DNA from 2 places in the Pseudoalteromonas sp. CO325X genome. Region 2 is predicted to be linked to the other one. Evidence: predicted binding sites of a transcription regulator. Region 2 holds the regulator's gene; the other holds the start of a gene.
What was found. Region 2 encodes ArgR, which controls arginine synthesis, uptake and breakdown. Its sites were predicted from a motif close to ANTGAATANNTATTCANT; they were not measured.

Region 1: the regulator ArgR is predicted to act here: its motif matches at 2,298-2,315, upstream of EXT46_RS13360 (citrate synthase).

What each region holds. Positions count from the first base shown of each region.
Region 1 covers NZ_SGPG01000022.1:251,131-256,906, forward strand. Annotated here, with positions in the region: gene EXT46_RS13355 (cysteine desulfurase) at 1-839, opposite strand, end outside; gene EXT46_RS13360 (citrate synthase) at 915-2,201, opposite strand; gene sdhC (succinate dehydrogenase, cytochrome b556 subunit) at 2,630-3,007, shown strand; gene sdhD (succinate dehydrogenase, hydrophobic membrane anchor protein) at 2,998-3,345, shown strand; gene sdhA (succinate dehydrogenase flavoprotein subunit) at 3,346-5,118, shown strand; gene EXT46_RS13380 (succinate dehydrogenase iron-sulfur subunit) at 5,130-5,776, shown strand, end outside.
Region 2 covers NZ_SGPG01000032.1:329,389-335,164, forward strand. Annotated here, with positions in the region: gene aceE (pyruvate dehydrogenase (acetyl-transferring), homodimeric type) at 1-436, opposite strand, end outside; gene pdhR (pyruvate dehydrogenase complex transcriptional repressor PdhR) at 526-1,275, opposite strand; gene mdh (malate dehydrogenase) at 1,559-2,494, opposite strand; gene argR (transcriptional regulator ArgR) at 2,724-3,191, shown strand; gene EXT46_RS17035 (Dyp-type peroxidase) at 3,151-4,089, opposite strand; gene EXT46_RS17040 (ABC transporter ATP-binding protein) at 4,182-5,216, opposite strand; gene EXT46_RS17045 (iron ABC transporter permease) at 5,213-5,776, opposite strand, start outside.

The DNA of each region.
Region 1 (5,776 bases), on a different contig from region 2:
TTACTCGGGGGCGGGTTAAATTCGGTATGCTCGATACGTACTTTAGCGACCATTTCGCCGCCAGTTTGAAAAACATCGAGTTGCTGAAGACAACTAAAGCGCCCGAACAGTCCGCCAAGGCCGGTAGGGCCAAGACATTTATGCGCCGAAAACACGAAAAAGTCGCAGCCCAAGTCGGCCATTTGTGGGCGCAAATGCAGCAGCGACTGGGCACCATCAACCAAGGTCCAAGCACCTTGTTGCTTGGCCTGACTGAGTAGCGCTTTAACGGGGTTAATGTTGCCAAGAGCATTAGAAACATGAGCCAGGGCAAATACCTTGGGTCGATACTGGGCAATCATTTGCTCCGCTTGAGCGATATCGAGTAGACCAGCCGGGGTGACTGGGACGGCCATCAATGTTGCACCGGTGCGCCTCGCCAGCTGCTGCCAGGGTACGATGTTGGCGTGGTGCTCAAGCTCGGTAATTAAAATCACGTCTTTGGGTTGTAGCTGCGCCGTCAGCCCATAGGCAACCAAGTTAATAGCCTCGGTGGCCCCTTTGGTCCATACCAGTTCGTTATGCTGACAGCCGATAAATTCGGCCACTTGCTGGCGAGCGTGCTCATAACGGCTGGTTGCTTGCTGACTTAATTGGTGTGCGCCGCGATGCACGTTGGCGTTTTCTTGGCTGTAAAAGCGCGTCAAGGTGTCAATCACACAGCGTGGTTTGTGCGCCGTTGCGGCCGAATCAAAATAAACACGTTCGGTGTCACCATGTTGAGTCAGGGCAGGGAAATCTTGGCGTATTGCGTCTATATCAAACATGGTTAGTAAAGCTGGCTGTACAAATGCCGCCATTGTAGAGAACTAGGCTGAAATGGCAATAAAAAAGGCCGCTTGGGAGCGACCTTTTTCAACTCTAAAACGCGTTGCTTAACGCTTGTCTTGAGCGACGTAATCGCGCTTCGTTGCGCCTTTGTATAGCTGACGTGGACGGCTGATCTTGTGACCAGGTTGAGACAGCATTTCATCCCAGTGCGAGATCCAACCGACAGTACGCGACATAGCGAAAATAACGGTGAACATGCTGGTTGGGATACCGATCGCCTTAAGAATGATACCAGAGTAGAAGTCTACGTTCGGGTATAGTTTCTTCTCAACGAAGTAAGGGTCTTCAAGAGCAATTTGCTCTAGGCGCATAGCAACATCTAGAAGTGGATCTTCGATGTTTAGCTCTTTCAATACTTCGTGGCAGGTGTCACGCATTACCGTGGCACGTGGGTCGAAGTTTTTGTAAACACGGTGACCGAAGCCCATTAGGCGGAACGGGTCGTTCTTATCTTTCGCTTTAGCGATGTATTCGTCAATGCGATCAACTGAGCCGATCTCTTGTAGCATGTTCAAACATGCTTCGTTAGCACCACCGTGCGCAGGGCCCCAAAGTGATGCGATACCCGCTGCGATACATGCATAAGGGTTAGCACCAGATGAACCAGCAATACGTACCGTTGAAGTTGATGCGTTTTGCTCGTGGTCAGCGTGCAACATGAAGATACGGTCCATGGCTTTAGCAAGCACAGGATTTACTTGGTAATCTTCAGAAGGCACTGAGAACATCATGTGTAAGAAGTTCTCTGCATAGCTCAGGTCGTTACGTGGGTAAACGAACGGTTGGCCAATGGTGTACTTGTACGCCATTGCTGCGATAGTCGGCAGCTTCGCAACTAGGCGAGTGGCACTGCGCTTACGCTGTGCTGGGTCTGAGATATCTAAGTCTTGGTGATAGAAAGAAGACATTGCACCAACCACACCACATAGCATCGCCATTGGGTGAGCATCAACGCGGAAACCTTGGAAGAAGGCCGCCACTTTCTCGTGCACCATAGTGCTTAGAGTGATTGACTTAGAGAATTCTTCAAGCTCTGCTTCTGACGGTAATTCGCCGTTAAGCAGTAAGTAGCAAAGTTCGACGTAGTTAGATTGTTCAGCAAGCTGATCAATGGGGTAACCACGGTGTAGCAATACGCCTTTACCACCGTCGATGTAGGTGATAGATGAGTCACAAGAGCCAGTCGACATGAACCCTGGGTCGTAGGTGAAGTAGCCGTGTGCGCCTAAGGTACGGACGTCGATAACGTCTTGACCCGCAGTACCTTCGTAAATGGGAAGTTCAATCGGGTCTTGTCCATCAATATGGACAGTGGCTTTCTTATCTGCCATCTAATTATCTCCTATAAGAATAACAAGCTAAAGCTGTTATGCGTGATACTAATGTTAAGCAAATTCCGATCATTCTAACGTACAAGAGGGGTAGAAAGTCAATTTTAATGCATTTGTGTATAATAAATATTCTGCAAAGATTAAATATTATACCAATGGCTAATTCGCAAACCTCCGTGACTAAACAAGAATTGTAATATCCGCTGCAGACTTATATACTGTCAGGGGTTCAATACCGTAACGTCTTTGAGTAAACCGTTTATGACAAACACGTGAAATTTCGCTTTAAAATTGAACAAATAAAGTGATCTTTTTTCGCGTCTGTGGGTTTATTTATGTGAGCGCATTTATGCAGTGATTGCATAAATGGTTATAACAACAATGTAGATGGCTCTATTTATCAATGTGAGCAAGATGGGCAAGTAACTGTGAAAAAGCAAAGACCTGTAAATCTCGATCTAACGACCATCTCTATGCCAGCAACGGCCAAAGCATCAATTCTGCACCGCGTCACCGGTGTCGCAATGTTCTTTGCCTTGACCTTTGTTATCTGGGCATGGGCTGTGTCACTGTCTTCTCCGGAAGGATTTGAATTTGTCAAAAGCCTGTTAACCGGGTTTGTTGCCAAATTTATCGCCTGGGGTACCCTCACCGTTCTCTCGTATCACTTCATCGCAGGTGTACGCCACTTAATCCAAGACTTGGGTCCGTGGAAAGAATTAGATTCAGGCAATGCAACCGCTAAAATCGGCTTTGTATTGTGGGTGATTGTTGCCGTATTGGCGGGAGTTTGGCTATGGTCTTAAATCAAGCATCTTTAAAGCGTGATGGTGTTCAGGATTTCGTATCGCTACGAGCGACGGCACTTATCATCAGCTCTTATGCACTATTTATTATTGGTTATCTGCTATGCACTCCAGCATTAACCTATGAAGCATGGTCGGGGTTATTCGGTAACTTCGCGATGAAGGTATATACCCTAATCGCCCTTGCGTGCATTATGGTGCACGCACGCATCGGCCTATGGCAGGTGCTGACCGACTATGTAAAGAACGCCAAACTACGCGCGTTTCTTGGCTTCGTATTAAACCTTATGGCCCTATCTTACGTAGTAGTTGGCCTGTTTGTTCTATGGGGTGTTTAAGTGAAATATTCAGTTCGCGAATTTGACGCAGTAGTGGTTGGCGCTGGCGGTGCAGGTATGCGCGCAGCGTTAGCAATCACTGAATCAGGCAAGTCTTGTGCGCTTATTTCCAAGGTTTTCCCAACCCGTTCACACACCGTGTCGGCTCAGGGTGGTATTACCGTAGCACTAGGTAACTCGCACGAGGATAACTGGGAATGGCACATGTACGATACCGTTAAGGGCTCCGACTACATCGGTGACCAAGACGCCATTGAGTACATGTGTAAAACTGGCCCAGAGGCAATCACCGAGCTTGAAAACATGGGCTTGCCTTTCTCACGCTTTGAGAACGGCCGCGTATATCAGCGCCCATTCGGTGGTCAGTCGAAAAACTTCGGCGGCGAGCAAGCAGCGCGTACAGCGGCTGCAGCGGACCGTACCGGTCACGCCTTGCTGCACTGCTTATATCAGCAAAACGTAAAGAACAAAACCAATGTATATTCTGAGTGGTATGCACTGGACCTTGTTAAAAACGACGACGGCGCGGTAGTGGGTTGTACAGCTATCGACATCGAGTCTGGTGAAGTGGTTTACTTCAAATCGAAAGTGGTTGTGCTTGCCACCGGTGGTGCAGGGCGTATTTATGCCTCGACCACTAACGCGCACATCAACACGGGTGACGGCGTGGGTATGGCCACACGTGCTGGCGTAGCCATGCAAGACATGGAAATGTGGCAGTTCCACCCAACCGGGATCGCCGGTGCCGGAACCCTGGTAACTGAAGGTTGCCGTGGTGAAGGGGGTTATCTTCTGAACAAAGATGGCGAGCGCTTCATGGAGCGTTATGCGCCTAATGCCAAAGACTTAGCGTCACGTGACGTAGTTGCCCGTTCAATGATGACCGAAATCCGCGAAGGTCGTGGTTGTGAAGGTCCATGGGGCCCGCACATTAAACTGAAACTGGATCACCTTGGTGAGGAAACGCTAAATCTACGTCTACCTGGCGTATGTGACCTAGCTAAAACCTTCGCCCACGTTGACCCAGCGAAAGAGCCAATTCCAGTTATTCCAACCTGTCACTACATGATGGGTGGTGTACCAACTAATGTGAACGGCCAAGTGCTAAGCGTTGATGCCCAAGGCAACGATACGCTAGTAGAAGGTCTATTCGCAGTCGGTGAAATCGCTTGTGTATCTGTACACGGTGCTAACCGCCTAGGTGGTAACTCTCTACTTGATTTGGTTGTATTTGGTCGTGCAGCAGGTAACTACCTAGGTGTTTACTTGAACGATTACCAAGCGCAACGTGATGCTTCAAGCGACAACATTGAAGGTGCATTGGCACGTTTCAACCGTTGGGAAACATCAAAAGAAGGCCAGGGCGAAGACCCAGTGCAAATCAAAAAAGACCTACAGCAATGTATGCAGCTTAACTTCTCGGTATTCCGTGAAGGGGATTCAATGGCAACGGGTCTTAAAGAGCTTAAAGAAATTCGCGAGCGTCTTCAGCATGCCCGCTTGGACGACAAATCAAGCGAGTTCAACACTCAACGTATCGAGTGTTTAGAGCTTGATAACTTGATGGAAACAGCTTACTCAACAGCGGTTGCTGCGAATTTCCGTACTGAGAGCCGTGGTGCGCACTCGCGCTTCGACTACCCGGACCGTGATGACGAAAATTGGCTGTGCCACAGTGTTTACAACCCCGAGACAGAAGAAATGTCTAAGCGTGATGTAAACTATGCACCTAAGCTTCGTGAAGCGTTCCCACCTAAAGCTCGTACTTACTAGGAGAGATGACGATGGCAACTTTAGAATTATCTGTTTATCGTTACAATCCAGACGTGGATGATGCGCCATTCATGAAAGACTACACCCTTGAGGTGGAAGAAGGTCGTGACATGATGGTGCTTGACGCACTGCTGATGTTAAAAGAGCAAGATCCAAGCCTGGCATTTCGTCGTTCCTGCCGTGAAGGGGTATGTGGCTCCGATGGTGTGAACATGAATGGTAAAAATGGCCTTGCCTGTATTACGCCAATTTCTGCATTGCAGACAAACGGCAAGGGCAAGGTAGTGATTCGTCCACTACCGGGTTTACCGGTTATTCGTGACCTTGTAATCGACATGTCGCAATTCTACACTCAGTACGAGAAAGTGAAGCCGTATCTCATTAATGATACGCCTCCAGCGGGTGAGCGTTTGCAGTCGATTGAAGATCGTGAAAAGCTAGATGGGCTATACGAATGTATTCTTTGTGCATGTTGTTCAACATCATGCCCAAGTTTCTGGTGGAATCCAGACAAATTTATCGGCCCGGCCGGCCTATTACACGCTTACCGCTTCTTAGCGGATAGCCGAGATACCGCCACCGATGAGCGCTTGGCAGATTTAGACGATGCATTCAGCGTATTCCGTTGTCACAATATCATGAACTGTGTCAATGTATG
Region 2 (5,776 bases):
CCGGTGAAATGTGACCTTGGTAATACACCAAATCACCACCGTCTTGCTCATTTGGCGCGCGGAAGAAGTGGTTGAAGCAAACTTCATAAAATGCCGCTGATGATTGGAAAGACGCCATGTGTCCACCCAAGTCAAGATCCTTTTTCGAGGCACGCAGAACAATCATAATCGCATTCCAGCGAATGATAGAGCGGATACGACGCTCAACGTTCACATCACCTGGGTACGCTGGCTCTTGGTCAGCGGGGATGGTATTGACGTAGTTTGTGGTAGTGCCAGTTGGCATATCTACGCCATCAAGACGTGCTTGCTCTAGCACTTGTTCAAGGATGTATTGAGCTCGCTCAACGCCCTCTTCACGCACAACCGACTCAAGGGCTTGTAGCCATTCCTGGGTTTCGAGTGCGTCTACGTCAACGTTATTGACTTCAGACATATGGAGTTTTCCTTATGTTTAAAATACGAATTTAAAATGCCAAAAAGCCCCAGCTTAAGCGCGATGCTCAACTGAGGCTTACAGCGAATTTATTGTGCTCTGGTACGTCGCAAAGAGCGCTCAATACGCGAATGCTCTTTCGTTGCTTCCAGTAAGGCTTCTTCGATAAAGGCTAAGTGCGCATTACTGGCCAGGCGTGCCTCTTCAGGGCGGCCTTCAATGACGGCGTCCATCAACACTTTGCGGTGCTGCGCTAATTGCTGCGACACGGCGGTTTTCTTCATCAATACCTGCAAGTTTTGCAGTACGTTTTGCTCAAGTAAAGCTTGCATGCCACGCACTAAGTGCAGTAACACCACGTTATGAGACGCTTCAGCGATACAAAAGTGAAAAGCGTTAATAGCTTTCGCCTTGGCACTGAGGTCATCACTTACTTGCGCTATTTTTTCAAAGCTATGCTTTACCTTTACAAAGTCATTTTGAGTCCCGCGCAATGCCGCATAATAGGCGGCGATACCTTCGAGGGCATGGCGAAACTCCAGTAAATCAAACTGCGACTCTGGGTGCTTACTGATCAACTCAAACAGTGGATCACTTAAGCCCTCTTCCAATTGGTTCTTTACAAAGGTGCCACCACCTTGGCGGCGCGTCACCAACCCCTTGGCTTCGAGTTTTTGAATTGCCTCACGCAGCGATGGGCGCGATACTTCAAACTGCTTAGCCAGCTCACGCTCAGGCGGAAGCTTTTCCCCTGGCGCCAGCGATCCCTCAAGAATCATATTCTCAAGCTGGGCCAAGATCACGTCCGATAATTTCGCTGCTTTTACTTTCAATGACATCGTTGATTTATGCTTTGGGTAAATTGGTCATACCAAAAAGTGCGGTTAAGGTATCAAATTCACCGCAAGCTGTCAAAATTGACCCAGTTCACATCAATTTTTATTCAGCCAATTATGGTGGATATGCGCGCAAATTAAAGTAATTTACGCTTAGCGACAAATGGTCAGACCAGTAAGAAGAAAGGAAATAGATGCACAAAAAAGCCCCTATAGCAGAACTATAGGGGCTTTTAGCATGATATCGCTATTAGCCAATATCATGAAGTAACCGCCATGGTGGCTATTACTTATTCATGAAGTCGATGCCTTCTTGAATATCTTTATTCAAGGTGCCCAGCATGTCTTCTTTGGCTTGTTGTTCAAAGGCGCTTAGTTCACCGTAAGAAAGCAACTCTTCGACACCATTTTTACCAAGACGTACCGGCTGAGCGAAGAACTGTGCGTCTTCACCATTACCTTCAACATAGGCGTATTCAACAACCTCTTCACCTTGCATGCCTTTGACTAGTGACAAGCAGAAGCGCGCTGCAGCTGCGCCCATAGAAAGTGTAGCACTGCCGCCACCCGCTTTTGCTTCAACAACTTCGGTACCGGCGTTTTGGATACGCTTAGTTAGCGCCGCAACTTCCTCATCAGAGAAGCTCGCACCTTCTACTTGAGACAGTAGAGGTAGAATAGTAGTCCCTGAGTGACCACCAATTACTGGCACTTTCACGTCGTTCACGTTCAGGCCTTTTAGCTCAGCAATGAAAGTTTCAGCACGGATCACGTCAAGTGTTGTTACACCAAATACGCGTGCAGGGTCATAAGTGCCTGCTTTTTTGAATACTTCAGCAACGATTGGCACTGTGCCGTTGACCGGGTTAGTGATAACACCGACCATGGCTTTCGGGCAGTTTTTAACAATGCCCTCAGCTAGCGTCTGGACAATGCTGGCGTTTACATTAAACAAATCAGCGCGGTCCATGCCCGGCTTACGCGGCATACCCGCCGGGATTAAAACAATGTCACAACCGTTTAGTGCTGCGTCTAAGTCTTCTTTACCGAAGCCCTTTACATCAACCGCAGTTGGGATGTGTGATAGGTCAACAGCAACACCAGGAACCACAGGGGCTACGTCGTATAGAGCAAGCTCAGAACCAGCAGGAAGGCTATTTTTTAGTAGCAAAGAGAGCGCTTGACCGATACCACCGGCAGCACCTAAAACGGCAACTTTCATTTTAATTCTCCGTAAAATAACGAGATTGGGTTATCAAGATTTGGGTCATCTGACCTTTTGGTGGCCTTAAAGATAATGAAAAGCGCCGATAAAGACAAATTTATCCGCGTTATTTTGACGATAATCTCGACCATAGTCGTAAACTTCACTGTAAACCTCCGTGCCTTGGATGAAATAACCCCGGTTCTTGGGTAGAATGATAAGACTTTAAGCTACAAAGACCATTATTATGCACGCGCAAGAAAAACAAGAAGCCTTGGTAAAAGCCTTTAAAGCCCTCCTAAAAGAAGAAAATTTCGGCTCACAAGGAGAGATTGTTGATGCCCTAAAAGAACAAGGCTTCGATAACATCAGCCAAAGCAAAGTTTCGCGCATGCTCAGCAAGTTTGGTGCGGTGCGTACACGCAACGCCAAACAAGAAATGGTCTATTGCTTACCCGCAGAATTAGCCGTTCCCACTGCGAAGTCACCACTGCGCCAATTAGTACTGGATATTGTTCACAATGAGATGATGATCATCATCACCACCAGCCCAGGTGCAGCACAATTAATCGCGCGCTTGCTCGATTCTCTCGGTAAGGCCGATGGCGTGCTGGGAACCATTGCCGGAGACGACACCATTTTTATTGCCCCCGCCAAAGTCTCAGAAATTGATATTACTCTGGAGCGGGTGCGTAAGCTGTTTGAGAACGTGTAGCTAACGACTTTAAAAAGTCCACCGAGGGGGCAAAAAACGCTGAGCCCATGTCGGCCTGGGTAAAGTCCAGCCAAGCATCATAATGATGATGATCCCCTAACTGACTTTTCAGCATTTGCGTAAACGCGTCGCCACTGGCGGCGCAGGTCACCGACAACAAGCCTTGCTTGGTCATGGTGCCAAAGGGCATGCCTTGGTGCAGTAACAGCGGCTCGCCTTTTTCATCTTTCAACTCTGAGCGCGCCGCGTGACTGTTGGCATTAATCGGCATGAGCAGCTCGGCATCCAGACGAGTACGGCCAATCACCAACTCTTGTTCTTCGATGCTGAGCGCTTGCCAGGCATTTAGGTTGTGGGTAAAGCGCTGGACGTGCACATAACTACCTTTTACAAAATCATTGTCGGGTTCATTAATGAGGGCCGTGAGATTTTTTTGTCGTCCATGAGGCGTATCCGGAGCGTAAAGAAAGCCATTAAAATCACGGCCGTCTAAAAAGCGATAACAGGTGATCTCCTCGACAAGCTCGACATCACTGCCTAGCAGCTTCAATACTCGCTGGCCAAATAGATGATTGACATCTTCGCGGTCCGAGCGAATTTGTATAAACAAATCGAACGGCTGTGCTAGCACGTGATGGTCACGGTTGGGGATACTTGGAAAGCTCGCTAATTCTGCAGGCATGGCATCGGGGTGAAAGTGCGGCCAGTACTGCGCACCTATGGCGACAAAGCTGGAAACCATGGCCTCAGAGAAGCGATCATCGTATTCGCTTTGCAGGTCCACTAACTGTGCGAGCTTACTTTTAACTGCGTGATCATGGCCATCAAGGACATTGAGAAACAAGTGCAAGCCGTGCAAATTGGCCTGCGCGCACACACCGGATTGCGCTCTGGGCATTAAGTTACCATTCCTTTCGTTGTTATTGTTAGCAACGCCTATTACCGGCGCCAAGCCGCCCGCGCGGCTACATAAAGGCTATGAATTCGCGCTTAATCAGCGAAGAAATTCACAGAGTGTGGGGTAATTGTAAGCGATAGCTTCTGACTCGGCAAAAACTCTTGTTCAGCCTTAGCAGGAATTTCAACTTCTTGAGCAAACACGCTGACGCGATAAACGTATTCTGTGCCGACAAAACGCTGTGATAGTAACGTCACTTCACCGTGTTCATCACCAATCAACTGCATATCGTGGGGACGAACATACACTTGCCCCTTCCCCGATGATGGCAAAGGCTGTAAAGAGCGCACAATACCAAAGGGCGTTTGCACATGCTCGGCATCAACGATAGTGGCATCAATATACACACCAGTGCCTAAGAACTCTGCCACAACTTTAGAGTTAGGGTGCTGGAATAATTGTTTCGCCGTACCTTGCTGCGCAATTTGTCCGTTGTGCATGACCGCTAATGTGTCGGCAAAGGCAAATGCTTCTTCTTTAGAGTGGGTAACAAAAATAGCAGAGACGCGCTGGTCTTTAATAATGCGGCGAATGTCAGCGATTAGTTGAAAACGCACCTGATGATCAATATTCGAAAACGGCTCATCAAGTAGCAATAGACTAGGTTTGTATGCCAGCGCTCTCGCTATGGCAACACGTTGCTGTTGGCCGCCTGAAAGCTGGTGTGGATAACGCCCTCCACACTCATCTAGATGCACCAGTGCGAGCATTTCGGCTACCCGCTGCTGTTTGTTAGCTTTGCTCATGCCCTTTAAACCAAAGGCTATGTTTTGCGCCACGGTTAAGTGTGGAAACAGCGCGTAATCCTGAAACATCATGCCCATGTTGCGGTGCTGTGGGCTCACGCAATGCTGGTCACTACACAGTACCTCTTTCCCTAAGCGGATCACCCCTCGGTGCGGGCGTATAAGCCCAGCAATGGCTTTTAGTGTGGTTGTTTTGCCGCAACCGCTGGCGCCTAGCAAACACAAAATCTCATCGCCTGCTAAAGTCAGGCTTAAATTGTTGACCACCGCCCGCTCAGCGTATTCGAAACTAATGTTGTCTAATTCTAGTTGCGCTGTCATGACCGAGAATGCTCCATTGAGCGGTTAATAAAATACAAGGGCAGTAGCCCCACTAATACAATAAATAATGCCGACACTGAAGCCAGCTCTAATTGCTCATCGCTAACATACTGAAACACATGGGTCGCCAATGTTTCAAAGTTAAATGGCCGCAACAGTAATGCTGCTGGCAACTCTTTCATGCACTCGATAAACACTAATAAGGCAGCGGTTAAGATACCGCGTTTAAGAATGGGTATATGCACGCCAAGTAAGGTTTGTCGCTCATTGCGGCCCATGGAGTGGCTGGCCATATCCAAGCTCGGGCTAATGCGGCTAAAGCTTGATTCTATGGCACCATGGGCAATGGCGTAAAATCGCACCAAGTAACCAAATACGATAGCAAATATAGTACCGCTTAAGAATAAGCCCGGTTGATAGTCATACTGCGCGAGCCAATCATTAATGCCGATTTCTAAACTAGTCAGAGGTAAAAGCACCGCAATGGCTAAAACGGTGCCAGGTAAGGCGTATCCAGTGCTGGCTAAGCGCCCAGGCCACAGTGCATATCGTGCTGTACT